DNA from 2 places in the Enterococcus casseliflavus genome. Region 2 is predicted to be linked to the other one. Evidence: riboswitches for the same ligand, from Rfam matches in the RefSeq annotation. Region 2 holds a riboswitch; the other holds the start of a gene.

Region 1 (12,294 bases), 900 kb from region 2:
GCAAGCCCACCAAAGCAATTCCTAAGGCAGCGAGATACAGCTTTTTGGTTGGCACACGATTCATAAGATATGCCGTCAAGGGCATAACGATCGCCATCGCCAAGGAATAACCGCTAGTCAGCCATTGTCCCGTAGTGACGGAAATCTGCAGGTCAGTGACGATGGCGGGTAAAGCCGTCGTCAAGGCGGTCGCCAACATGGATACGGCAATACATGTAATCATTAGATTAATAAAAATCAGCGTCCGCTGACGTTCCGTTCGTTGGACTGTTTCACTCAATCAACGTCCGCCTCCTTCTCAAGATAAAACTGTTCGATTTTTGCTAAGGCTTGACCAAAGGCTTGTTTTTCTTCTGCCGTCAAATAGGTCAGCATTTCTTGGTGCGCCTTACTGCGTTTTTCTTTCATTCGCTGTGCCTCTTCCTTGCCTGCTTCCGTCAGCGAAATCAGATGGCTGCGTTTATCTTTCGGATCGACTTCTTTTTGGATCAGCCCTTTTTCAGCCAGTTTTTTTAGTAGTTCGCCAGTGGATGTCGAGCGAATCGCTAAATACGCGGCGAGATCTTTTTGGGTCAACGTCCCTTTTTCGTCCAATACCAGTAGGCAATTGAACTGTCCCCGACCTGGCATAAAACGCCCATATTTTTGTTCCGCATACCGCCGATTTAATTTATACACTTCAAACAATCGTTCCACGATTTCTTGTTCGGAAACCATCGACCTTCAGCTCCTTTCGCCTCTTCACTATTTAGATAGGTACCTAGTTAAAAGTCCGCTCTCCATTTTACATAGGTACCTATCTATTGTCAAGAAAGGATTGACAATGAGAGCGGGTACAGCAACCAAAAACAAAAAAAGCATTGAAACTTACGCTTCAATACTTTCCTCGTGGTTCTTTTTCTCAGCAAACTCTGCCAGCAGTTGCCGAACTTCATCCGTTGATTTGGTATTCATCAATTTTGCCCGCAAATCACTGGCTCCAGGGAAGCCTTTGACATAGATTTTAAAGAAACGATGCAATCCTGCGATCGAGCGTGGCACCATTTTGGCGTAATGATCCTGCAAGTCTAATTGCAGCTGTAGCAAGCCTAATAGCTCTTCTGAGGTATGCTCTTTCGGTTCTTTTTCAAAGGCATAGGGATTCTTGAAAATACCCCGACCGATCATGATTCCGTCTACGCCATATTTTTCTGCTAGCTCTAAACCTTTGGTACGATCAGGGATATCGCCGTTGATCGTCAGCTTCGTTTGTGGGGCGATTCGGTCCCGCAAGGCCACCACTTCAGGAATCAATTCCCAATGGGCATCGACCTTGCTCATTTCTTTGCGGGTTCGCAAATGGATCGAAAGGTTAGCGATATCTTGTTGCAGGACATGGGTCAACCAGGCTTCCATTTCCCCTAGTTCGGTATAGCCCAAACGCGTCTTGACGCTGACCGGCAAGCCGCCAGCTTTGGCTGCTTGGATCAGCTCAGCAGCAACTTCTGGTCGCAAGATCAAGCCGCTGCCTTTGCCTCGTCCGGCAACGTTTGGCACTGGACAGCCCATATTTAAGTCAATCCCTTTAAATCCCATCTCGGCTAATCCGATACTCATTTCACGGAAATACTCTGGCTTGTCACCCCAAATGTGCGCCACCATCGGTTGCTCATCTTCGGTGAAGACTAAACGTCCCCGCACACTGTCGCGTCCTTCTGGATGACAGTAACTATCGGAGTTGGTAAATTCCGTAAAGAAAACATCTGGTGCGCCGGCAGCTTGAACGACATGCCGAAAAACGACATCGGTGACATCTTCCATTGGTGCTAGAATAAAAAAAGGCTTCGGCAATTCAGCCCAAAAATTTGTTGTCATGATTTACGCTCCATTTCTTTGTCCAAGGATCTTCTTTTATGACCCCCACTTGCAAAACAAACCCCATTATACTAAGAATGCGTCAAAGAAGCAAAAGAGCAAGACGACACCCGCCGGTGCTTCGCCTTGCTCTTTTGCAACAGACGCTTAATACTGCCGAATAACTGGCGGTTCGTAGGCTTGAATAAAAGCTTCCAGCTCCTGGGTTGTTTGCGCAAAGCCGATTTTTTCGCGATCGGCCTGCGTCAAGAACTCATTTTCCACCATATTGTCATACAAGGCTCTCGTTGCGTGGTAAAAGTTGTTCACATCATAAAAAGCACAAGGATTCGGGTTTTGACCGATTCTTGACCACGAGATCATCTCCGTGATTTCTTCCAGCGTACCCGGACCACCTGGCAGTGCGACAAACGCCTGCGACAATTCGAACATTTTTCGTTTTCTTTCTGACATCGTCTCGACGACATGGAGTTCGGTCAATCCAGGATGTGCTAGTTCCCGATCTTTTAAAAATGTTGGGATCACCCCGATCACCTGACCGCCATTTTCTAAGACAGCATCTGCCAATACGCCCATCAAGCCTGCTTTTCCGCCACCATAAACCAGCGTATTTTTTCGTGAAGCGATCCACTGCCCCAATTCTTGGGCGGCTGTTGCAAAACTAGGTTCATTACCGACACTGGCACCACAATAGACTGCAATTTTCATAAAACTCTCCATCATCCTTCTCAATCATTTTGAAATAGTATATCATGATTCTGATAAAGGTTCTGGGAAAGGATGGAAAAAAATTTATGAACATTGAGGAGTATCAACGATTTATCAGTGACTTCTACAAAGCCCGCAACTGGTATCAGTACGATCCGTTTATTCGGGCGAATTTTTTAGCAGAGGAAGTCGGGGAAGTGAGCCGTGCCATTCGGACATTGGAGATCGGTCGCGACCGTCCCGATGAACAAGAAGGCTTGCCAGAAGAAAAACTGGCAAATCTGACGGAAGAATTGGGCGATGTACTGGATAACTTATTTATTCTCGCCGATAAATACGATATTTCTCTAGAAACGATCATGCAAAAACACAAAGAGAAGCTATTGTCTCGCTATCAAATGGACCACGTGACAGAAAAAAACAGCTAACGGGCTACTTGTTGCGGAACGGGCAGCGGCAAAGGTTGCTTTTCTTAAATACAAAAAACCAACGTTTCTGTGGTCGATCGGCCAGTGAAACGTTGGTTTTCTTCTATTATATAAAAAGTTGGTTCTCCTTTTTATGCAATAGGAGGTGTTTATTGTGCCATTTGCTCTACCAGTTCTTCCAATCCAGTCAAGGCTTGGTAGCCGTAGCCAAAGAGATAATTGTAGTCCATGCTGTAGACTTGTTTGTTTTTGATGGCTTTCATGCTGGAGAGTTTGTCATTTTTGTACAAGCCTTCAATGATTTCTTGACCAGAAACACTGCCTTCGATTGTTGACCAGTCGCCAACGATCAAGACATCGGGATCCGTTTCGATCAAGGTTTCGACACTGACTTCTCCTGAATAGTCTTGAAACACATTGTTCAGTTTGATCATGTCAAAGTTGCTGTTGAAAAAAGACTCATCTTGAGCGGCATAGACACTGACCACACTTGGATCAGACATAAAGAGATGGGCAAAGGTTTGCTCCTCTTTGTCTGCTACTTTTTCTTCCAAGGCACTCTGGCGATCCTTTAATTCTTTTTCAAAAGCAGCGGCTGCCTCAGGGACATTGAAGAGCTTACCAAGGTTTTCAATGTCTTGATAAACAGAATCAAACGTCGCCCCAGTGACAGAGGTTTCTTGGACGTAAGTCGGAATGCCCATCTCGTTCAAGGAATCAACGGTGCCGACGCCCCAATCTTGGTTATCAAAAAGTCCTCCGCGGCCAAAAATCAAATCTGGATCCACACTTAGCGCCGTTTCTTTACTGATATAGTCGCTGCCCAGGTCGTTTAGTTCTGCATAATCAGCAGCAACTTCCTCATCAGCGGCACCAAAGGTTGCACCGACACCCGCAATCTGATCCTTGAGGCCGAGATGCAGCAGCAATTCCGCTGCTGGTCGTGTGTTGGCTACGACTTTTTTCGGTGCCTCATTAAAGGTTTGATCCTTGGCAGTCCATTGCGTACCGCCTTCTGCTTTGGTGTAGTTGCTGATGGTTAAGGGATACATACTTTCTGCCTGTGAGGAAGAAGCCGAAGTTCCTTCATCCTTTGTATTGCCGCAAGCGCTTAATGTAAAGACTGCCAATCCTACCCCAATCATTTTTCCCCATTTATTCATCTGTTTGCTCCTTTTCAAAATAATAATGAAACCCTAATCCGCCTGTGATCGGATGATGGTAAATACTGCATTTCACGCCATAGATTTCTTCGATCAGTTCTTCTGTCAGCAACGTTTCTGGTTCGCCATACCCTACGACCCGACCATCTTTTAAGGCATAGATGATGTCGCAATAGTTGGCTGCTTGTTCCAAATTGTGCAGCGCCGCCAACAAGCCAATCTTCAGATGCTTGACAGTCTCTAAGATTTCCAGTTGATATCGGATATCCAAATGATTGGTCGGCTCATCGAGAATCATAAATTTCGGTTCTTGGGTGATGGCACGAGCAAGGACGACCCGCTGTTTTTCGCCTCCTGATAATGAGAGGTAGCTGCGTTTTCTGTAGGCACTTAGCCCTGTTTTGGCTAAGGCTTCGGTGACCAGCTCATGATCGGCTTTGGTGTCTTGTTCCAACAAACCCTTGTGGGGCGTGCGGCCTAAAAGCACCATCTGTTCTACTGTTAAATCAAAGCTCAACTCATTGAACTGACTGACGACGCTGACTTGCTGGGCGACTTTTTTTTCGGAACTTTTCAAAATATTCATCTCACCCAAATAAATGTCGCCGCTGTCAGGTTTCAACGTTTTGTAGATAGCTTTTAACAATGTAGATTTGCCGCTGCCGTTGGAACCAATCAAGCCGACAAATTGCCCCTGTGCGGTTTGGACGGAGATGTCTTTTAGTATCTGCTGATCTCCGATCGTCAGATTGAGCTTTTCAACTGCTAATTTCATTCCGTCACCCCCCAAAGTTGTATTGCCGTTTGACAATGATATAGATAAAGATCGGTGCGCCAATCAGCGCTGTAATGATACCGATCGGCAGTTCGACTCCTTGCAGGGTCGAGCGGGCGATCACATCCGCCCAAATCAAAAACAACGCGCCTGTCAAAGCGGTCAAAGGCATCAACAGGCGATGATCCGACCCGCTGACTCCACGTACGATATGAGGAATGATCAAGCCGACAAAGCCGATCATACCAGAATTCGCAACGATGATACTGGTTAATAGCGCTGCTAGCAGCATGTAAAAACGACGATAGAAGGTCAGCTTGACCCCTAAGGTGGAGGCAACTTCATCTCCCAGCAAAAGCGTATTCAAAACACGGTATTGCGTCAGGAAGAACAGCGTGATCAAAGAAACCAGAACCACGATAAAGCCCAATTTGTTCCAAGAAGCCGAGGCTAAGCTGCCCATCGACCAAAACGCCACAGTCTTCATCCCTTCTGCATTGCTAGCCAGATAGATGATCAAGTTTGAAACAGAGCTGCATAGGGCACTGACGATCGTCCCCGACAGCACGAGTTTTGTGGAAGTCATTTTCCCACCGATACTAGCAAGCAGCAGCACCAAAATAGTCGCAATCCCCGCTCCTGCAAAGGCACCAAACGATAAGCCCAGCTGCAAGACTAGCGCCGAGCCGCCAAAACCGACTAAGATGGCGAAGGTCGCCCCTAAGGATGCGCCAGAAGAGATTCCTAAGATATAGGGATCTGCCAGCGGATTTTGGACCACTGCCTGCATCACTGCCCCGCTGATCGCTAACCCCATGCCCACAAAAATAGAGAGCAAGACCCGCGGTGCCCGAACAAACCAGACGATATTGATGTTTGCGTCTGAAATGCCTGAAAGATCACCAACCAATCCATGGCTGATTTTATAGAAGAGAATTTGGTAAACTTCGCCAAGGGTGATATTGGCTTGGCCGTTTGCCAAAGCAACTCCTGCAGATAAGAGAATGGCAACAACTAAAACACAGCAAATGATTGTCGAAACCATCCAACGATTTGATTTAATCAACCCTACCGACATGTGATTCTCCTTTATTCAGCACGAACCTCTCCTGATTTCACAGCAAAAACAACCTTGACTGTTGCCTCGCCGCCATCATAAAAGAAGCATCTGTGCGTTTTTTCGCTTATAACAGTTCTTCTCATGAAAAGCGCCAAAGCCATGTGCTGCTTTGACATCTATTTGCAAATGAGAATCACTCTCAATGAATAGAGTCATTATAAGGAACCTTTTGTGAAATGTAAATAATTTTCTGAAAATTTCCTTAAATAAGAGTTATTCTAATGTTCGTGATTGATCGGGCGTTTTCCTCTCCATTGATCGATCGAAAATACGGTACCCGTGAAGAAGCGAATCCTTTGGCATAATAATCAAGTGTTTTTTTTATGATGAAAAAAAGACAGACTTCATTTTGTACGAAGTCTGTCTCCAGTCTGATGCCTATGCTCAGGCAGGCTTGTTCTTACTAGCTTTTCTTTGTTCGAACGTGAAACCTATGCGTTGCCAAGGATTTGCTGATTCAACGAAATCATCTCCAAAAGACCTTGAGCGGCTTCGCTGCCTTTGTTGCCAGCTTTGGTTCCCGCCCGTTCAATAGCTTGTTCGATCGTTTCAGTCGTCAACACACCAAACATGATCGGAATGTCGGCATTCAGACCAATTTGGGCTACGCCTTTCGCCACTTCATTTGAGATCAATTCATAGTGGGTCGTTGCTCCGCGAATCAAGGCACCTAATGTCACGATCCCATCGTATTGCTTGTGGTCAACGATTTTTTTGGTAATATACGGAATCTCATAAGCACCTGGAACCCAATACACATCGATGTTTTCTGCTTTGACTCCATGACGCAACAAATTGTCTTTGGCGCCTTCCACTAACTTGGAAGTGATAAACTCGTTGAATCGTGAGACCACGATCCCTACTTTGACTGCCTCTCCCTGAAACGTTCCTTCAAATACTGTCATCGCTCATTCTCCTTTGGTTGATTAAATAGATAGGTAATGGTGAAACTTTTCTTTCTTCGTTTTCAAATAGCTGCTGTTTTCTTTATGCGCAGGCATCTCCAGCGGTACCCGTTCTGCTACCTTAATCCCTAAGCTTTCTAATTCCTTCACTTTGTCAGGGTTGTTGGTCATCAATTGAATCTCCTGCACTTCTAAGGAACGTAAAACATCAGCGGCAAACGTGTAATGACGGGCATCTGCTGCAAACCCTAATGCAATATTTGCTTCATAAGTATCCATGCCTTGTTCCTGCAGCTGATAGGCACGAAGCTTGTTCCGCAAGCCAATACCGCGGCCTTCTTGGCGTAGATACAAAATCGCACCGCGGCCTTTTGCTTCGATCTGCCGCATCGCCTCTTGCAGCTGTTCGCCGCAATCACAGCGATGAGAGCCGAAGACGTCGCCTGTTAAACACTCTGAATGGATCCGTAGTAACAGCGGCTCGGTAGTATGTTGAATCTCGCCTTTGGCTAGTAAAAGGTGTTCATTGCCGAACTCATCTTCAAATAAGGTCAATTGGAACGCCCCAAAAGCCGTTGGCAGATCCACCGTGATAGGCGTGGTTCCTCGTAGATATTCCGCCAACTCATCAATGGTCAAAAACGGCAGCTGCCATTTTTCTGCTAATTTTTTCAATTCTGGGACCCGAGCCATCGTGCCATCTTCATTTAAAATCTCACAAATGTAGGCTGCTTCCACGCTGCCAGCAAGCTTTGCTAAATCCACAGCCGCTTCTGTATGTCCTCTGCGTTCCAACACGCCGCCAGGTTGAGCGGTCAATGGGAAGATATGGCCAGGGCGATAAAAATCCGCAGCCTGTGACGCAGGATCGGCCAACTTTTCAATCGTCACTGCCCGGTCTTTCGCAGAAATTCCCGTACTCGTCGTCACGTGATCGACACTGATGGTAAATGCGGTGCCAAAGGCATCCGTATTATTGGCGGTCATCTCAGGCAATGCCAGCTTTTCAGCGATCGCTTGTGAGATGGGTGCACAGATTAAGCCGCGGCCATAAGTCGCCATAAAATTGACAGATTCTAGCGTTGCGTATTCAGCGATCCCAATCAAATCTCCTTCTGATTCCCGATTTTCATCATCGGCGACAATCACTAAGCCGCCTTTTTTTAACCATTCCACTGCTTGTTCTACTTTATGCATCGTCTGCCTTCTTTCATTTTCGTTGGTATTTGACATATTTCCCGATCATATCCGTCTCGATATTGACCCACTCCCCTTTTTTCAACTGCCCCAGCGTCGTCTGGTCTTTGGAATGGGGGATCAAGCTAACGGAAAATGCCTGTGCCGTCGTCTGGATAACCGTCAAACTGACGCCATTGATCGCAATCGACCCTTGCGGAATGATTTCCCCTTGCACACTGACAGGATAAGCAAACGTCAAGATCAAGGCATTTTCCAACTGCTTTTTCTGGATCAAACGGGTCGTTACATCAATGTGGCCTGCGACAAAGTGGCCTTCAAAACGCTGCGTCGCTGCCATCGCTCGCTCCAAATTGACTTCGGCACCCACCGAGAGTTGTTTAAAGGTGGTTCGTTGAAAGGTTTCTGGCATGATATCCACCGTAAACGTCGTCGCTTGTTTGGCGATCGCCGTCAAACACGTCCCGTTGATCGCCATACTGTCTCCGATCTGATAATCCGCCAGTAATCCTTCGGACGCACTGCAAGTTAGCTGGATCGTGCGGCTTTGCTTGCGGATCTCTTTGATGCGGCCTTTTTCCTGAATCAATCCTGTGAACATTCCTCTGGTCTCCTTCCTCGGATGCAAACATCTTCCCCAACTGCAGTCACCGTCACCTCTGTTAGCTGCTGCAGCTGTTTCGGGGTACGCTCACTGGTAAAACTTGCCAGACTATTGCCCCCAAGAAACTTTGGCGCCACATAGGTAATGCTTTCTTGCCACAGTCCGCTGGCTAAAAAGGCATCATGGATCGCAGCGCCTCCTTCTACGTAAAGCGATTGGACCTGTCGTTCGGCAAGCTCCTTCAGCAATGAAACAATTGTCAACTCTTCCAGCTGGATCACTGACACATGAGCTGGCAAATCACTGACAGTTGTCTGCTGCGTAAAAATCCACACAGGTGCCGAATCATCGGCAAACAGTGACAAATGGGGTTGCGACAGCGTTCGCCCCCGACGGTCTAACACGATGCGAATCGGCGGAAAGCTGGTTTCAACCGTGGTCAATAACGTGGGATCATCCGTCAACACCGTCTGACTGCCCACTAAGATTCCTTGATAGTCTCCACGTTCTTGATGGACGTTTTGCCAAACCGCTGAACCAGTGATCGCACTGCGGGTTAACGCATCATGAGCGATCCGGCCATCTAAAGTGATCGCTTGCTTCAACGCCACGTAAGGTCGCTGATGCTGATGGTAAAAATTATAGTGTGGATTCAAACGGCGCACCGCTGTTTCTTCGATGCCCACCAACACGTCGATGCCCTGTTCTTCTAAAAAGCGCTTGCCTTGTCCAGCCACGATCGGGTTAGGGTCTAACTGGCCGATGACTACCTTTTTGATGCCGCTGTCGATGATCAGCTGGGTGCAAGGCGGCTGTTTTCCTTGATGGTTGCAAGGTTCTAACGTCACGTATAAAGTCGAATTGATTAGGTCTTCGGAGGAATGGCATTGTTCGATGGCGTTTCGTTCCGCATGGGGCTGCCCATAGACTAAGTGAGCCCCTTTAGCAATGACCCGTTGCTCTTTGACGATCACAGCGCCCACTAGCGGATTGGTAAAGGTTTGGTAACGCCCTTTTTTGGCTTCTGCGATCGCCAAACGCATGTATTCGTTATGCATCTTCCTTCCTCCTTTCAATAAAAAAATGCCTCGTGAGAATCTCACGAGGCATAGACAAACAAGACCGGCAAAAAATCAATTTTAGACGCACTGCGCCCCTTGAAATTTTGTGGTTTTTCTTCTCCCATCCAGACTTTCACTGTCGGTGCCAGATTCACACTGGCTCCACCGCATAGCTATGCGGGTCACGGACTTCAAGCATTGCGCTTGTCACCGTCGGTCGGGAATTACACCCTGCCCCGAAGAATACTATTCAATTCATGTGCATTTTAGCCCGACCATTTTTGTTTGTCAATAGGCCTGATTACAAGCCAATAGGAATTCCTCTTGGCTTTTTCTTTTGGCAACCCCAAAGCAGCGACAGCAGAAATCCCTTGTCGTTCCGCCATTTTCCTAAGTTGCAGCAAGGCGATTTTGCCTGTAAAAAAACACGAGAAAACCTAGGTTAAATATTTTTTCTCGAACGAAGCCATTTATCAAACTCCGTCACGAGTAAGACGACCATGCCAGAAGCTGCTGAGATGACCCAGCCGATCAAGGACATGTCCTCCGTATGAAAGGCGCTTTGCATAAATGGAACATAGGTCAATAACAGTTGCAGAACTAGCATCACACCAATAATCACGAACGCTTTTGGATTGGTGAAGGAAGCTTTAGAAAACGCCGGTGCACTGGTACGGATGTTGAATAAATAGAAAATCTTACTTAAGACCACGATATTGACCATCATGGTACTAGCAACGGCTTCGCTGACACCTTGCAGCAAGAGCCAGTCATGGGCGATCAAACTGATGACTGCCATCAAGATCGATACATACGCCATCTGCCAAATATCATGGCGATTCAACAATTTATTACCTGTCTTTCGCGGTTTTCGGCTCATGATCCCAGACTCTGCTGGTTCAAAGATAAACGCAAACTGGATCGTAATAGCAGAAACCATGTTGATCCACAGCAGTTGTGTCGCCTGCAGCGGCAATTCTTTTTGCATCATGATCGTAAAGGCAATGATCAGCCCTTCGGCAAAAGATGTCGGCAACAGAAACAGAATGCTCTTTTTGATGTTGTCATAGATCCTGCGTCCTTCGCGAATCGCTAAGGACATGGTACCGAAATTGTCATCGGTCAAGATCATATCAGCAGAATCTTTGGCTACATCCGTGCCGCTGATCCCCATCGCTACACCGATATCCGCCCGCTTCAACGCTGGGGCATCGTTGACACCGTCCCCTGTCATCGCCGTGACTTTGCCTTTGGCTTGCAGCGCTTTGATAATGTCCAATTTATTTTTCGGCGTGGTTCGTGCAAAGACTTGATTCGTCAAGGCAGCATCTTGAAATTCGGCTTCACTCATCTGATCCAACTCGGCACCAGTCACGACGTGAATCTCATCCGCTAAGCCAAGCTTTTCCCCAATCGCTTTGGCGGTCAGAGGGTGATCCCCAGTGATCATTTTCACTTGAACACCGGCTTGGTTCATTTCCTTCAGGGAGGCAATCACTTCTTCTCGCGGCGGATCGATGATCCCGGCGATCCCTAGTAATTGCAGCCCTTGCTCAAAAATCGTTTCATCAATGTGATCAATCGAAACTTTCTGATAGCCCACCGCTACCACTCGTTTGCCTTCTGCCGACAAGCGGCGGACATGGCCTGTCCAATAGGCTTCATCAAAAGGCGCCGCTTGTTTTTGCACCATTTCAAACAATTTATCTGGGGAGCCTTTAACAAATAGCAAGCGTTCCCCCGCAGGGTTTGCCACTAGTTTCGCCATATAGCGGTTGTCCGAATCAAAGGGCAGCATATCCAGTTCTTGGTAAGCGGGTGCTTGCGGATAGGCAAATTGCTTATGATACAGCGTCAAAAAGGAGCCGTCTGTTGGTTCCCCATTGATCGTCCAGTGATTTCCTTCTGGGACTAATACCGTATCGTTGGCTTCGTAGCCAGCTTCCAAAAACAACTGCAAGATGTCTTGTGTGTGGACGTCCTCCTGCTTTGGACGAATTTCTCCCACCGGCGCATAGCCGTCACCCGTCACTTCGTATTCCTGCTCAGCCAATACGATGTCTTTGACCGTCATTTCATTTTTTGTCAGGGTACCGGTTTTATCCGTCGCGATCACATCCACTGAGCCTAGCGTTTCAACCGCCGGTAGCGTTTTGATGATGGTGTGCTTGTTTTTTGCCATATCACTGACACCCATCGCCAAAACCACCGAGGTCGTTGCTGGCAATCCTTCTGGGATCGATCCGACGATCATGGTGACGACGGCTAAGGACAAGACAGAGATCGCGTAGGTTTGCTGGAACAAACTGACGACAAACAGCAAGACCGCCACGCCCATGATCACATAGGTGATGCCTTTCCCCAGTCCATCGATCTCTTTCATCAATGGCGTTTTTCGTTCTTCCGTTTGATTGACTTCAGCTGAGATTTTCCCAATTTCAGTCTTGACGCCAGTAGCGATCACGATCCCTTTCCCGCT
Region 2 (12,294 bases):
CTTCATTAGAAATAGTAACGTTCTTGTAATTGTTTACCAATATACCCTTTGCAAAAACACTTGTCAACGAATTTTCTGAATTTTTTTTCAATAATGACAATTCCAAGGAACCCTTCCTCACATTAGATGTCATTTAATCGCTTGCTTCTTTTGATAAAAATGACTTTTAAATCACCTTTATTCTTGCTTGAGAATTAAGGTGTGCCCGCAACCCTTGTTTTTTTTAGCTCAAAAGAAAAACAAAAAATATTTTTGAATTTTCTGACAATAATAACCGTTTCTTTTCCCATTCGATCCGCCTGCATGGTGGCAGTCCCTAGTTAGACAAAAGAAAAAACCCTTGATTACTCAAGGGTTTCTACAAGACTCAATTATTTCACTGCGTCTTTAAGAGCTTTACCTGGTTTGAATGCAGGTACTTTGCTAGCAGGGATCTTGATTTCTTCACCAGTTTGTGGGTTGCGTCCTTTGCGTTCTGCACGAGAACGAACTTCAAAGTTACCAAAGCCGATCAATTGAACTTTTTCACCGTTAGCTAAAGCGTCTTGAATTGTTGAGAATACAGCGTCTACTGCTGCAGTTGCGTCTTTCTTAGTTAAGTCAGTAGCTGCTGCAACTTTTTCGATTAATTCTGCTTTATTTGCCATGGATGGTTTCACCTCCTGATATTTTTTTTGATGTCATGCATCAACAAAAATCTTGAGTGGTCCAAGGTTTTTGTCAAATATTGATTACCATCAATATTCTGATATAACGTTATCATAAGAACCTTGTAATATCAAGGATTTTAACGTTTTTAGGGGGTTTTTTTTTGGTTTTTTCCCATTTTTCTAGAAAAGGACAGATTTCTTTGTAAAAAGAAACAAAGTATGATAAAATCTCTATTTTCTTCTGCGAGGAATGATCCGAATCGGCGTTCCTTCAAAAGTGAATGCCTTGCGGATTTGATTTTCTAAGAAACGTGCATAAGAGAAATGCATCAGTTCTTCTTCGTTGACAAAAATAACAAAAGTTGGCGGTTTGACAGCTACTTGCGTCGCATAAAAAATCTTCAAACGTTTGCCTTTGTCTGTTGGGGTTGGGTTGATCGCCACAGCGTCCATAATGACGTCATTCAACAACGCAGATGGAATACGCATGTTTTGATTCATGCTGACTTCTTCAATCAATTGCGGCAGCTTATTCAAGCGCTGTTTCGTCACTGCGGAAACAAAAATGATTGGCGCGTAATCCAAATATTGGAATTCGTCTCTGATTTCTTCTTCAAAATCACGCATCGTATTCGTTTCTTTTTTCAATGTATCCCATTTATTGACAACAATAATGATTCCACGGCCTGCTTCATGGGCATAGCCAGCGATCCGTTTGTCTTGCTCGCGAATCCCTTCTTCAGCGTTCAAGACCATCAAGACGACGTCTGAGCGTTCAATGGCCCGCATCGCCCGCATGACACTGTATTTTTCAGTAGACTCGTAGACCTTCCCTTTTTTACGCATGCCGGCGGTATCAATCATGGTAAATTCTTGACCGCTTTCGCTGGTAAAATGGGTATCGATCGCATCACGAGTCGTTCCTTCGATATCAGAAACGATCACTCGCTCTTCCCCTAGAATTGCATTGATCAAAGAGGATTTACCGACATTTGGACGACCAATCAAACTAAACTTGATGATGGAATCATCTTCTTCTTCTGCTTCATTGGTGAAGTGTTTGACTGCTTCATCAAGAACATCCCCGATCCCTAATCCATGACTTCCTGAGATTGGGTATGGATCGCCTAGACCCAAACCATAAAATTCATAGATGTCGGTACGCATCTCGGGATTATCAACTTTGTTGACCGCTAAAATCACGGGTTTGTTGCTTTTGTACAGCAAACGAGCCACAAGCTCATCAGCATCGGTTACTCCTTCACGAGCACTCGTAATAAAAACAATGACATCTGCTTCATCGATGGCGATTTCTGCTTGATGCTTGATTTGATCCATAAACGGCTCATCACTTAAATCGATCCCACCTGTATCGATTACGCTAAACTCACGGCCTAGCCATTCACCGGTGGCATAAATACGATCTCTGGTCACTCCTGGAGTATCCTCAACGATCGAAATTCGTTCTCCAGCTATCCGGTTGAAAATGGTCGATTTCCCCACATTCGGACGTCCAACGATCGCTATTGTTGGATTTGACATTTTTTACCCTCCATTTAAAAAAGCAGTCCTTGTACGCTGCTTCTTGTATTCAATCTTACTTAGTTTACCTAAAGCCATGGAAAGTTGCAAGCTTTCCTGGCAAACAAAAAACCAGCTTATAACAAATTCAAACATCGAATCGTTATAAGCTGATGGCATACAATTACTCTTCGTCGCTGTCTTTTAAGGCATCACCTAAGATATCACCCATAGTAAAACCAGTTGATTCTTCTGGCAATTGATAGTCGTCCTCTGAAACCTCTTGTGTTTCATTGGTGTTTTCGGCTTTTTCTAATGCTTTGATACTTAATGCGATTCGGTGTTCTGAAGGGTTCACTTCAAGCACTTTCACTTGCACTTCATCACCTTCTTGTAAGACTTCATGTGGTGTCGCAATGTGTTTATGGGAGATTTGTGAGATATGGATCAGCCCTTCAACACCTGGGAAGACTTCCACAAACGCACCGAAGCTTGTCAAGCGTTTAACAGTCCCCGTCAAGACACTGCCAACAGCCGCTTGCTCTTCAATATTGGTCCAAGGTCCAGGCAATGTGTCTTTGATCGAAAGTGACACACGTTCTTTGTCTGCATCAACAGATAAGATACGCACATTGACGGTATCGCCAACAGATAAAACATCACTAGGTTTGCCAACATGTCCATGAGAAATTTCAGAGACATGGACAAGTCCATCGATGCCGCCAAGGTCTACGAAGGCACCAAAGTCGGTCAAACGCGCTACTTTTCCTTCTACTTCTTGTCCTTCATATAAATCAGCTAATAAAGCTTCTTTTTGTTTTGCTTTTTCTGCTTCGACAACTGCTTTATGAGAAAGGATCAAACGGTTTTCTGAAGGCTCGATCTCAACGATTTTGAAGGTCAATGTTTTCCCTTTGTAATCTTCGAAATCCGCAACAAAATGGTCTTCGACCATTGATGCTGGGACAAACCCACGAACACCTACATCAACCACTAACCCGCCCTTAACGACGTTGGTGACTGGTGCTTCAATGATTTTTCCTTCTTGGAAATCTTTTTCGATATCTTCCCAAACTTTTTTCGCGTCTAAGCGACGTTTAGAAAGGAGATAGCTGCCGTTTTCTTTGTCTTTACCAATTGCTGAAATCACAACCAATTCTAAGACATCCCCAATTTTGACTGCTTCGTTGATGTCTTCAACAGGTAAAGTTGATAATTCTTTTGCAGGAACAACGCCTTCAACGCCGGCGCCTTCGATCCCTACGATCGCTTGTTTATCCTCAATGGCCAATACCTCACCTTTAACGATATCTCCAACTTTTACTTCTTGGAAATTGTCTAAAGCGGCTTCCATTGATTCATTTCCACTCTCAACCTGATTATTTTCAAATTCTGTCATCTCTCATGTCCTCCTAACCAACAATTCTGCAATAATTGCACTACATCTTTTAGTTTAAAATAGAATGAAAAAAAAATAAAGCGATTTCTCTTATTTTCCTAAAAAACTACGGTTTTTTCGTTAAAAAAGTCTTTTCACCTCTGTTTTCTTACTCACTTTCATCTTTTGGTTTCGAAAAATAAAAAAACAATGGGGAACACCCATTGTTCAGACTGTAGACAAAGTACTAGTTTTTAGTGCTTTGTCTTTTTTTATCCGTTAAAATAAGAGTATCAATTGGAGGTGTATCCAGATGCTCTCAAAACAAGATATGAGTAAACGCGCACAAATCGGTTTCTTTTCTCTTGAAGACTTGGTCCCACAGGACCATTTATTTCGGCAAATAGATCAATGTATTGATTTCTCCTTTATTTATGAATTGGTTAAAGAGAAATACGATGAAATCCAAGGACGTCCTAGCTTGGATCCTATTCTTCTAATTAAATTACCAATGATTCAATATCTATTTGGTATTAAAAGTATGAGACAAACAATAAAAGAAATAGAAGTGAATATCGCTTATCGCTGGTTTTTAGGTTTGAGTTTAGAAGATCCTGTTCCTCATTTTTCAACATTTGGTAAAAACTATACGCGACGGTTCAAAGGAACAGATCTCTTTGAAAAAATTTTTTATGAAATTCTAGAACAATGTATCGCTGAAGGTATCGTAGATACTTCCGAAGTATTTATTGATAGTACGCATATTAAAGCACATGCGAATCGTAACAAAAAAGAATCTGTCGAAGTAATGGAACAAGCTGTTTTTTATACAGATAAGCTGACAAAAGAAATCACCAAGAATCGAGAAAAACATTTAAAAAAGCCCTTAAAAGAAACAAACGCAGAAAGTAAAACTTCCTTGAAAAAAAGAAGTACGACTGATCCTGAAAGTGGTTGGTTTCATAAAGGTGAACACAAAGAAGTTTTTGCCTATAGCTCACAAGTGGCGTGTGATAAACATGGATGGATATTAGGTTATACTACACACCCAGGGAACTTTCATGACAGTCGTACGTTTGTTTCTTTATTTAACAAGCTCAAAGGAGCTTTTCCCCTAGAAAAATTAATTATGGATGCTGGGTATAAGACACCAGCAATTGCACATTTACTACTCGAACATAAATTGACCCCAATTTTCCCATACAAACGTCCTATGACTAAAAAAGGCTATTTCAAGAAACATGAATATGTTTATGACGATTACTATAATTGTTATATCTGTCCCAATAATAAAATACTCTCTTATGCCACTACCAATCGCAAAGGATATATCGAATACAAAAGCAATCCAAAGGATTGTAAAAATTGTCCTTTCTTGTCTAAGTGTACCAACTCAAAAAATCATACCAAAGTAATCACTAGACACATTTGGGCTGAAGCTATAGAGACCTGTGAAGAGATACGCCATCAAAGTTGGTTCAAAGAACTTTATAAAAAGAGAAAAGAAACCATTGAACGAATTTTTGGGACAGCAAAAGAATTTCATGGGTTACGTTATACCAATCAAATAGGAATTGAAAAAATGCACATGAAAATTGGGCTTACTTTTGCGTGTCTTAATATGAAAAAGCTGGCAAAAATAAAAAGGATCAGAGCGCAAAAGAGACGTTTTCCTAAAGGAAAACTGCCTAATCTATCGATTATCCATAGAATATTACATAGAAAAAAGACAAACCTCATGTTTGTATAAGGTTTGTCTACAGTCTGAACAATGGGGAACACCCATTGTTTTTGTTAATCAATTTTTTCTTTGATGGTTTTTTTGATTGCTTCGACGACTTGCTCGATCGTTAAACCAGACGTATCGATTCGAACCGCATCCTCCGCTTGTTTCAAAGGGGAGACTTCTCTGTGAGAATCCAGATAATCTCTTTGCTGGATCTCTTCTTTCAACGTCTCATAATCGGTTTTGATCCCTTTTTGCTGATTTTCTTTAAAACGGCGCTGTGCGCGTTCTTCCACACTTGCTACCAGAAAAATCTTGACTTCTGCTTGTGGTAAAACCGCCGTACCAATATCGCGGCCATCCATCACGACACCGCCATCTTTAGCGATCATCTGCTGTTGTTGGACGAGTTTTTCGCGGATCGCAGGGTATGCCGACACCTTCGAAACTGCGTTGGTTACTTCTGGCTGACGGATCGCTTCTGTGACTTGCTCTCCTCCTGCAAAGACCTCTTGACCGTGTTCAGTCGGTTCAAAAGTGATGGGGTATTGATCGATCAAAGCAGCGATCGCCGCTTCATCTTCAAGTGAACAGCCCGTTTTTAAAGCTAAATACGTGATGCTTCGATACATGGCACCAGTATCCGTATAAATAAATCCCAGGTCATTCGCGATGATTTTTGCCACTGTGCTTTTCCCAGATGACGCAGGACCATCAATAGCGATGTTGATTTTTTTCATTTTTCTTACTCCTCGTTTCCCAACGATGTGTATTCCTTCATCGTTTCTGCTTATCGTCCACCTTGGCTTCTCTCTTTCAAGAAAAAAAACCGCCAAAGCGGTTTTTTATTTAACTCTTAACGTGTCGCCAGGGTAAAGCATGTAGTTGTTCGGATCAATCCCATTTAATTGATATAGGGTTTCAACTGAGATACCTGTACGAGCTGCCACTTGTTCAGGACCTTCACCTGCTTGCACAGTGGTATACTGTTCATTACCAGCAGCGCCTTGCCCTTGGTTATTTTGGGTAGTATCTTGTCCAGCATTGTTTTGTTCTTGTGCCGGCTCACTGCTTGAAGGTGTTGATGAAGCTGGCGCAGAAAAACTGCTAGAAGAACTTGATTCACTTGTTGACGAACTCGTTTCACTTGTCGATTCCGTAGTGGATGATTCCGTCGTTGATGATTCGGTTGTTGAAGACTCAGTCGTACTTTCTACAGTACTGCTCGAACTTGCTGCGATCGGGGCATCATTGTTGTGGTTCAATACCCAAATACCGGCACCAACCGGAATTGCCACGATCAAGAAAAGCAAAACTAACACGATCGTCAAAAAGAGTGAATTCCCACGCTTTTGTTTTCTTTGTTGGGATCTTGATGCAGAATCATCGTATTCTGTATCATAGATTGGTTGTTCCCACGGTTCTTGATTTTCTGAATTGTAGTCATTGTCTTTCTTGCTCACTCGTATTCCCTCCTAGTTTCCTTCCGATGTATTATACCATAGGTAAATAAAAACTGTCCTACAAAATACGATTCAATTTATATCTTTAAAAATTTTTATTAAACGTTCCTGCCAATGATGGGCTTCTTTTTTCTGGGGCAGCTGTTCTTCACCCGCTATTTCGATCCCGTCATTGTCGCAACAATAAGGATTCTCCTGGGCTTCCTCTCCGAAATGCGCCAGTAAAAATTGTCGGCGACAACCTGTAAAATGTATATAAGCCAACATTTTTTGTAATTGTTCTTGCTTTTGCTGTTCGTTTTGTTTTAACGTTTCCAGCCAAAAGGAAGCCCCCAACTCCTTCATTTTTTGCTGCCACTTTTCTTGCAACGGTGTCAAGGGTTCTTTCCTCTTCTCCTGAACCATTCGTTCTAAAGCACGGCGTTCTTCTTTGTTTTCTCGCTGAAAGAAGTAATGGATCTGCTCATCATGTTCCTGATAAAGCAAAATCGCATTGCTTTGTTTGCCGTCACGACCAGCTCGCCCGATTTCTTGACTGTAATTCTCTAACGAATCAGGTAGATCATAATGGATCACAAAGCGAATATCTTCCTTATTGATCCCCATCCCAAAGGCATTGGTAGCAACGAGTAATTTTAATTTATTCTGAGAAAACTGCTGCTGCAACGTTTTTCTTTGATCACTCGCGAGACCACCATGATAATAGCCTACCAAATAGCGCTGACGCAGTTTGTTATAGACTTCTTCGACTTTGCTTCTTGTGGAACAGTAGATGATCCCAGCCCCGCCTAAGCGGCTGAGATAGTCTGCTAATGCCGCATCTTTGTCTGTTGTTTGCTCTACGAACAAGCCGATATTGCTGCGGTTCATCGAATAACGGTAGACATTGGCGTTCTTTGCTAACAACACTTGCCGAATGTCTGCTTCAACTTGCGCTGTTGCAGTAGCCGTCAAGGCTAACGTGACGGGTGCCATCAAGCGTTTCTTAACTTCACCAAGCTGCAAGTACTCTGGTCGAAAATCAATGCCCCATTGCGAAACACAATGGGCTTCATCCACCACGAGCATGGCGATCTTAACCTGTTCCAATTGATGCAAAACAGCTTCTTGTACGATCATTTCTGGACTTAAAAACAAAAACTTGTACTTCTGCAAATGCTGCATCACATACTGGCGATCAGCAAGGTCCAATTGACTATTAAACGCAATCGCGCGTTTTTCCCCTTGCTTTTGTAAGCCGTAGACTTGATCTTCCATCAAAGAGACTAACGGCGAGATAATGATCACGATCCCGTCTACTAGGTACCCTGGCAGCTGATAGCACAGACTTTTGCCATTCCCAGTAGGCAGAATCGCTAACGTATCTTGCTGTGCTAAAACACTTTCGATGACTTCTTTTTGTCCTTGGCGGAATGTTTTGAAACCAAAATACTGATTCAGTGCATCTTCTAACATCGAATCCCCCGCTTCTGAGCAATCTGTAACAAACGAATCGTCAAAAAATCAGTCGTAAGAAGCGCCTGTAATTCTTGATAGCTATTTTTCCAAGAAGCTTCTGGCAGCTTTTTCAACAACGCTGTATCAAAGCGCTGAAAAGGAAACGTGGGATCAAGCAATGCCCACTCAATCAAATGATCATTAACAGTTCCTCGTTTAATCCTTCTTTTTTCCATAATCTGCTCGACAGAATCGCCTCGCAAAAACAATGCTCGGCTTTCCACCATGCTTTGGTTTAAACTTCTCTTTAGAAAAGGCGACAATCCTCGAAACAGGATCGTCTGGGGCGTTTTTTCGATCAAGGTTAAAAATTGATGGATCGAAGCTCCTACATAAAGAGTGTCCCAAGGCTTACTTTGAACATTTTCTGGTAAAAGCTGAAAAAACGCCTGCCCTAGAATATCTGGACCAGATAAGGTGCCCGCTAAAAAATCTGCCACTTCTGCGGGAAGCTGGTCAAAAATTGCTGTTAGCTCTTGATACAAGCACTTTTTGATGTCAGGATTGTGACGGATCAGCTGACGGACAGGTTCTGTATAGAGTGGCGTGTTTTCAACGGGAATATACTGATTGGTCACGCCTTGATACGCAGCTGCTTGAACCAGCAGCCGAACAAAACGCCAAGCCTCCTCCGTCGTTCGTCCATAACGAAAGTAATTCGCATAACGCAACAATCGTTCACCTGGCTGCTGGCTGTTTCTAGCAGTCGTTTTGAGCAGCAGACCATCTGAATCTCGACTTAGAGCCCCTCGTTGGATCAAGTCAGCGAGCGTCTGTTGATACGCTTTCTCATTCAACTGGGGCAACGATTGAAAGAGACCTAAGCGATCATAAAAAAAGGCATAACTCAAGACAGAGCTAGTACGCTTACCAATGAGAATTTGATAAAGTGTCGATGGACGCAACTTGTCAGTATCAGAAAACAGCGCTAAAATAAAAGAATCCATATCTTCCTCCCAGAAAGGACTAAAAAATGTCACAACGCTGTAAAATTGTTCCTGAGCGCTGCATTGCTTGTGGACTATGTGCGATCTATGCTCCCGAGATCTTCGATTATGATGAAGATGGGATCGTTTTATTTGCCCAAGAACCGAGTGCACGGCAACAGTTTATCATAGAAGAGCAACAAGAAAAAGTCAAAACTGCTTATCGCAAATGCCCCACCAGAGCGATCCTTATAGAAAAATAAAAAAGTCGACCTGCCATTAACAGACCTTTCGTCTGCCACAGCAAGTCGGCTCATTTTTTATTTTCCTATAGCAGAATGATGGGGCTGCTTACGAGCCAACCATGGGAGCAGTTTGGCATGTAGTGCTAAAAAGACGGCACTGACGATCGCTCCTTTAACCAAATTGAAGGGTAAAATCCCGATCGCCACATATTGCGGCAAAGACATCCCTAAAAATTGATCGGCTGTGACCCCGAAAAAGCGTAGATAAAGCGGTGTGATCACAAATAGGTTCGCCACACTCATAAAAATCGTTACCGACAAGATACCGCTGATGACACCAACCATTTTGTTTTTGGTGTGGATACCTTTGCGGAAAAAGTAGTACATTGGCAAAGTAAAGGCACATGATGCTAAAAAGCTTGCCGTATCTCCCACCATATCAGCAGGTGAAAAACCAGATAAGAACAAATGCAGGACCGAACGAATGAAGGCAGTCACTACCCCACTCCAAGGACCAAATAAAAACATCATGATCATCACGGGAATATCACTAAAATCGATCTTTAAAAAGCTGAATGCCGGAAAAATTGGAAAAGCGATAAATTGCAAAATTGTTCCCATAGCAGCACACATGGCGATCGTCACCATTTTTCTTGTTTTGTTGTTCATCAGTATAAATCCTCCTAAGTTCAGGATTCCTCTTCAAACGAACCTATTAAATTTCCTCGGCTTTCTTGTCGGCGCCAGACAAAAAATGCCCTCTTTTTTCCACAGGGAAAAAAGAGGGCATTCGAAATAGCCATAAGCAAATCAAATACGCTCTATCTTCTTTATCCAGACTGTACTGTCGGTATCGGAATTTCACCGATTCAGCTATTTCCGAAGAAATAGGTCGTGGACTATAACCACCGGTCGGGAATTGCACCCTGCCCCTGAAGACGAACCTTTATTCTATTTATTACATGTTCTATTATACACAAAATCTAAAAATTAACAATAGTTACGTTTTCAGATACTTTTCAACTATTTTGCACTGTTTTTCAGCTGGCTGACTTCTTTCTTCGACAACTCTCGGTATTCCCCTGGACGAAGACCTTTTAAATCTAACGGACCATAGTTTTCCCGTTTTAGTTTTTGCACAGGCAAACCAACTGCTTTTAGCATGTTTTTGACTTGATGATTGCGACCTTCGTGGATCGTCAATTGCACAATACTAGATTGTGCCGTTTGGTCTGTCGATAAGATTTCAAAGCGAGCAGGCGCGGTCTTACGCCCTTCGATCCGAATTCCTTTTGTCAATGGGAGCAGTTGCTTTTTATCCGCAATGCCTTTGACCTTGGCAACATACACTTTTTCGACTTCGTGTTTTGGATGCATCAGTGTCTGTGATAATTCCCCATCATTTGTCAGTAGCAGCAAACCGGAGGTATCATAGTCCAAGCGGCCGACTGGATACACCCGTTCAGGGACTTCAGCAAAATAATCCAAAACGACTTTGCGCTTTTTATCATCCGTTACAGCTGAGATCACACCACGAGGTTTGTAGAATAGATAATAGACGTGTTGTTCTTGTTCGATTGGTACACCATCGACTTCAACAACATCTTTTGAGCTAACTTGGACCCCTAATTCTTTGATCACTTGCCCGTTGACACGCACTCGGCCTTCAGTTATCAATCCTTCAGCTTTTCTTCTTGAGGTGATGCCAGCATGGGCAATCACTTTTTGCAAACGTTCCATCTTCATTCTCCTTCTGTTTCTGCTTGTTTGTAGCGGTCGTAAAAAAGATCAAACGGTGCATCTTCTTCAAGTTCATCTTCCATGGATTGGATATCGGGTAATTCAGCCAAACTTTTTAAGCCAAAATAATCCATAAAGTATTCCGTCGTACCATATAGGATCGCTCGTCCTGGTCCGTCAACGCGGCCTTTTTCTTCAATCAGTCGTTTTGCCACCAATTTTTGAACCGATCCGCTAGATTGGACGCCGCGGATCTCTTCTACTTCCATCCGAGTGATCGGCTGCTTGTAAGCAATGATCGACAACGTTTCTAAAGCGGCCTGAGACAACGAGCTGCCCATCGGTGATTCAGCATATTTCTTCAATAAAGGGGCAAATTGTTTCTTGGTGGTCAAAATGAAATGATTGCCCACTTCAAGAATATGCAACGCAGTATGTTCATTTTCTTCATATTGCTGATTTAGTTCCTGCAAATGCTGATAGACACTGGCAGTATTGCTTTTGACTAAGTAACTCAATTCTTCAAGTCCGATCCCCTCATCACCGACGACGAATAAGATCGCTTCTAATTCACTATATTTACTCATCTTCTTTACCTGTTGGATAGAGCAGAATCGACGCATAATTGTCTGTTTGCTCTACTCGAATCGTTCCTTTTTTCATTAATTCTAATAGTGCCATAAAAGTTACCACAACTTCTGTTTTATTGTAGGTCGTAAAAAACGAATCAAAGCTGCGGCCTTTTTTGGCACTGACATGTTGCATCTCCAGCTGAATCGCCGCCATCTTTTCATCGATGGTGCTTTCATCAGGAGAAATTTTGGTTTCTAGTACTTGGCGATTTTTCTTTTTCTCGATCATTTTTTGAAAAGCCAAAAAGAGATCGATCGTATTGAATTGATTGGCTCTTAACTGATCTTCTTCCTCTTTGTATTCATCGACATCCATCGGATCTTTCGTATAATACAAACTTCGCTCTTCCGCTTTTTCGGAAAGCTGCTCGGCTGCATACTTAAATTTGCGGTATTCTAGCAGCTGTGCCACCAGCATATCCCGTGGATCTTCTTCGTACTCTTCCACTTCAGCAATCAGCTCTTGTTTCGGTAACAGCATCTGGCTTTTGATCGCCATCAGAGTTGCCGCCATGA

The links. A riboswitch is a leader RNA that binds a small molecule or an ion and turns the genes downstream of it on or off. The one in region 2 is predicted to bind FMN.
Region 1: another riboswitch for FMN. It lies ahead of ribD (bifunctional diaminohydroxyphosphoribosylaminopyrimidine deaminase/5-amino-6-(5-phosphoribosylamino)uracil reductase RibD); the one in region 2 lies ahead of P0G38_RS05550 (ECF transporter S component).

The regions. Positions count from the first base shown of each region.
Region 1 covers NZ_CP119393.1:236,896-249,189, reverse strand. The annotation lists gene P0G38_RS01150 (MDR family MFS transporter) at 1-280, opposite strand, end outside; gene P0G38_RS01145 (MarR family winged helix-turn-helix transcriptional regulator) at 277-717, opposite strand; gene P0G38_RS01140 (tRNA dihydrouridine synthase) at 868-1,854, opposite strand; gene P0G38_RS01135 (LOG family protein) at 2,002-2,562, opposite strand; gene P0G38_RS01130 (MazG nucleotide pyrophosphohydrolase domain-containing protein) at 2,649-2,990, shown strand; gene P0G38_RS01125 (ABC transporter substrate-binding protein) at 3,140-4,153, opposite strand; gene P0G38_RS01120 (ABC transporter ATP-binding protein) at 4,146-4,928, opposite strand; gene P0G38_RS01115 (FecCD family ABC transporter permease) at 4,933-6,006, opposite strand; gene ribH (6,7-dimethyl-8-ribityllumazine synthase) at 6,480-6,953, opposite strand; gene ribB (3,4-dihydroxy-2-butanone-4-phosphate synthase) at 6,975-8,186, opposite strand; gene P0G38_RS01100 (riboflavin synthase) at 8,164-8,751, opposite strand; gene ribD (bifunctional diaminohydroxyphosphoribosylaminopyrimidine deaminase/5-amino-6-(5-phosphoribosylamino)uracil reductase RibD) at 8,736-9,812, opposite strand; FMN riboswitch at 9,925-10,063, opposite strand; gene P0G38_RS01090 (HAD-IC family P-type ATPase) at 10,258-12,294, opposite strand, start outside.
Region 2 covers NZ_CP119393.1:1,132,808-1,145,101, reverse strand. The annotation lists gene P0G38_RS05595 (HU family DNA-binding protein) at 372-647, opposite strand; gene der (ribosome biogenesis GTPase Der) at 882-2,192, opposite strand; gene rpsA (30S ribosomal protein S1) at 2,356-3,570, opposite strand; gene P0G38_RS05580 (IS1182 family transposase) at 3,863-5,299, shown strand; gene cmk ((d)CMP kinase) at 5,344-6,015, opposite strand; gene P0G38_RS05570 (LysM peptidoglycan-binding domain-containing protein) at 6,121-6,738, opposite strand; gene P0G38_RS05565 (RecQ family ATP-dependent DNA helicase) at 6,811-8,193, opposite strand; gene P0G38_RS05560 (helix-turn-helix domain-containing protein) at 8,187-9,182, opposite strand; gene P0G38_RS05555 (ferredoxin) at 9,209-9,424, shown strand; gene P0G38_RS05550 (ECF transporter S component) at 9,482-10,075, opposite strand; FMN riboswitch at 10,226-10,350, opposite strand; gene P0G38_RS05545 (pseudouridine synthase) at 10,430-11,146, opposite strand; gene scpB (SMC-Scp complex subunit ScpB) at 11,149-11,733, opposite strand; gene P0G38_RS05535 (segregation/condensation protein A) at 11,726-12,294, opposite strand, start outside.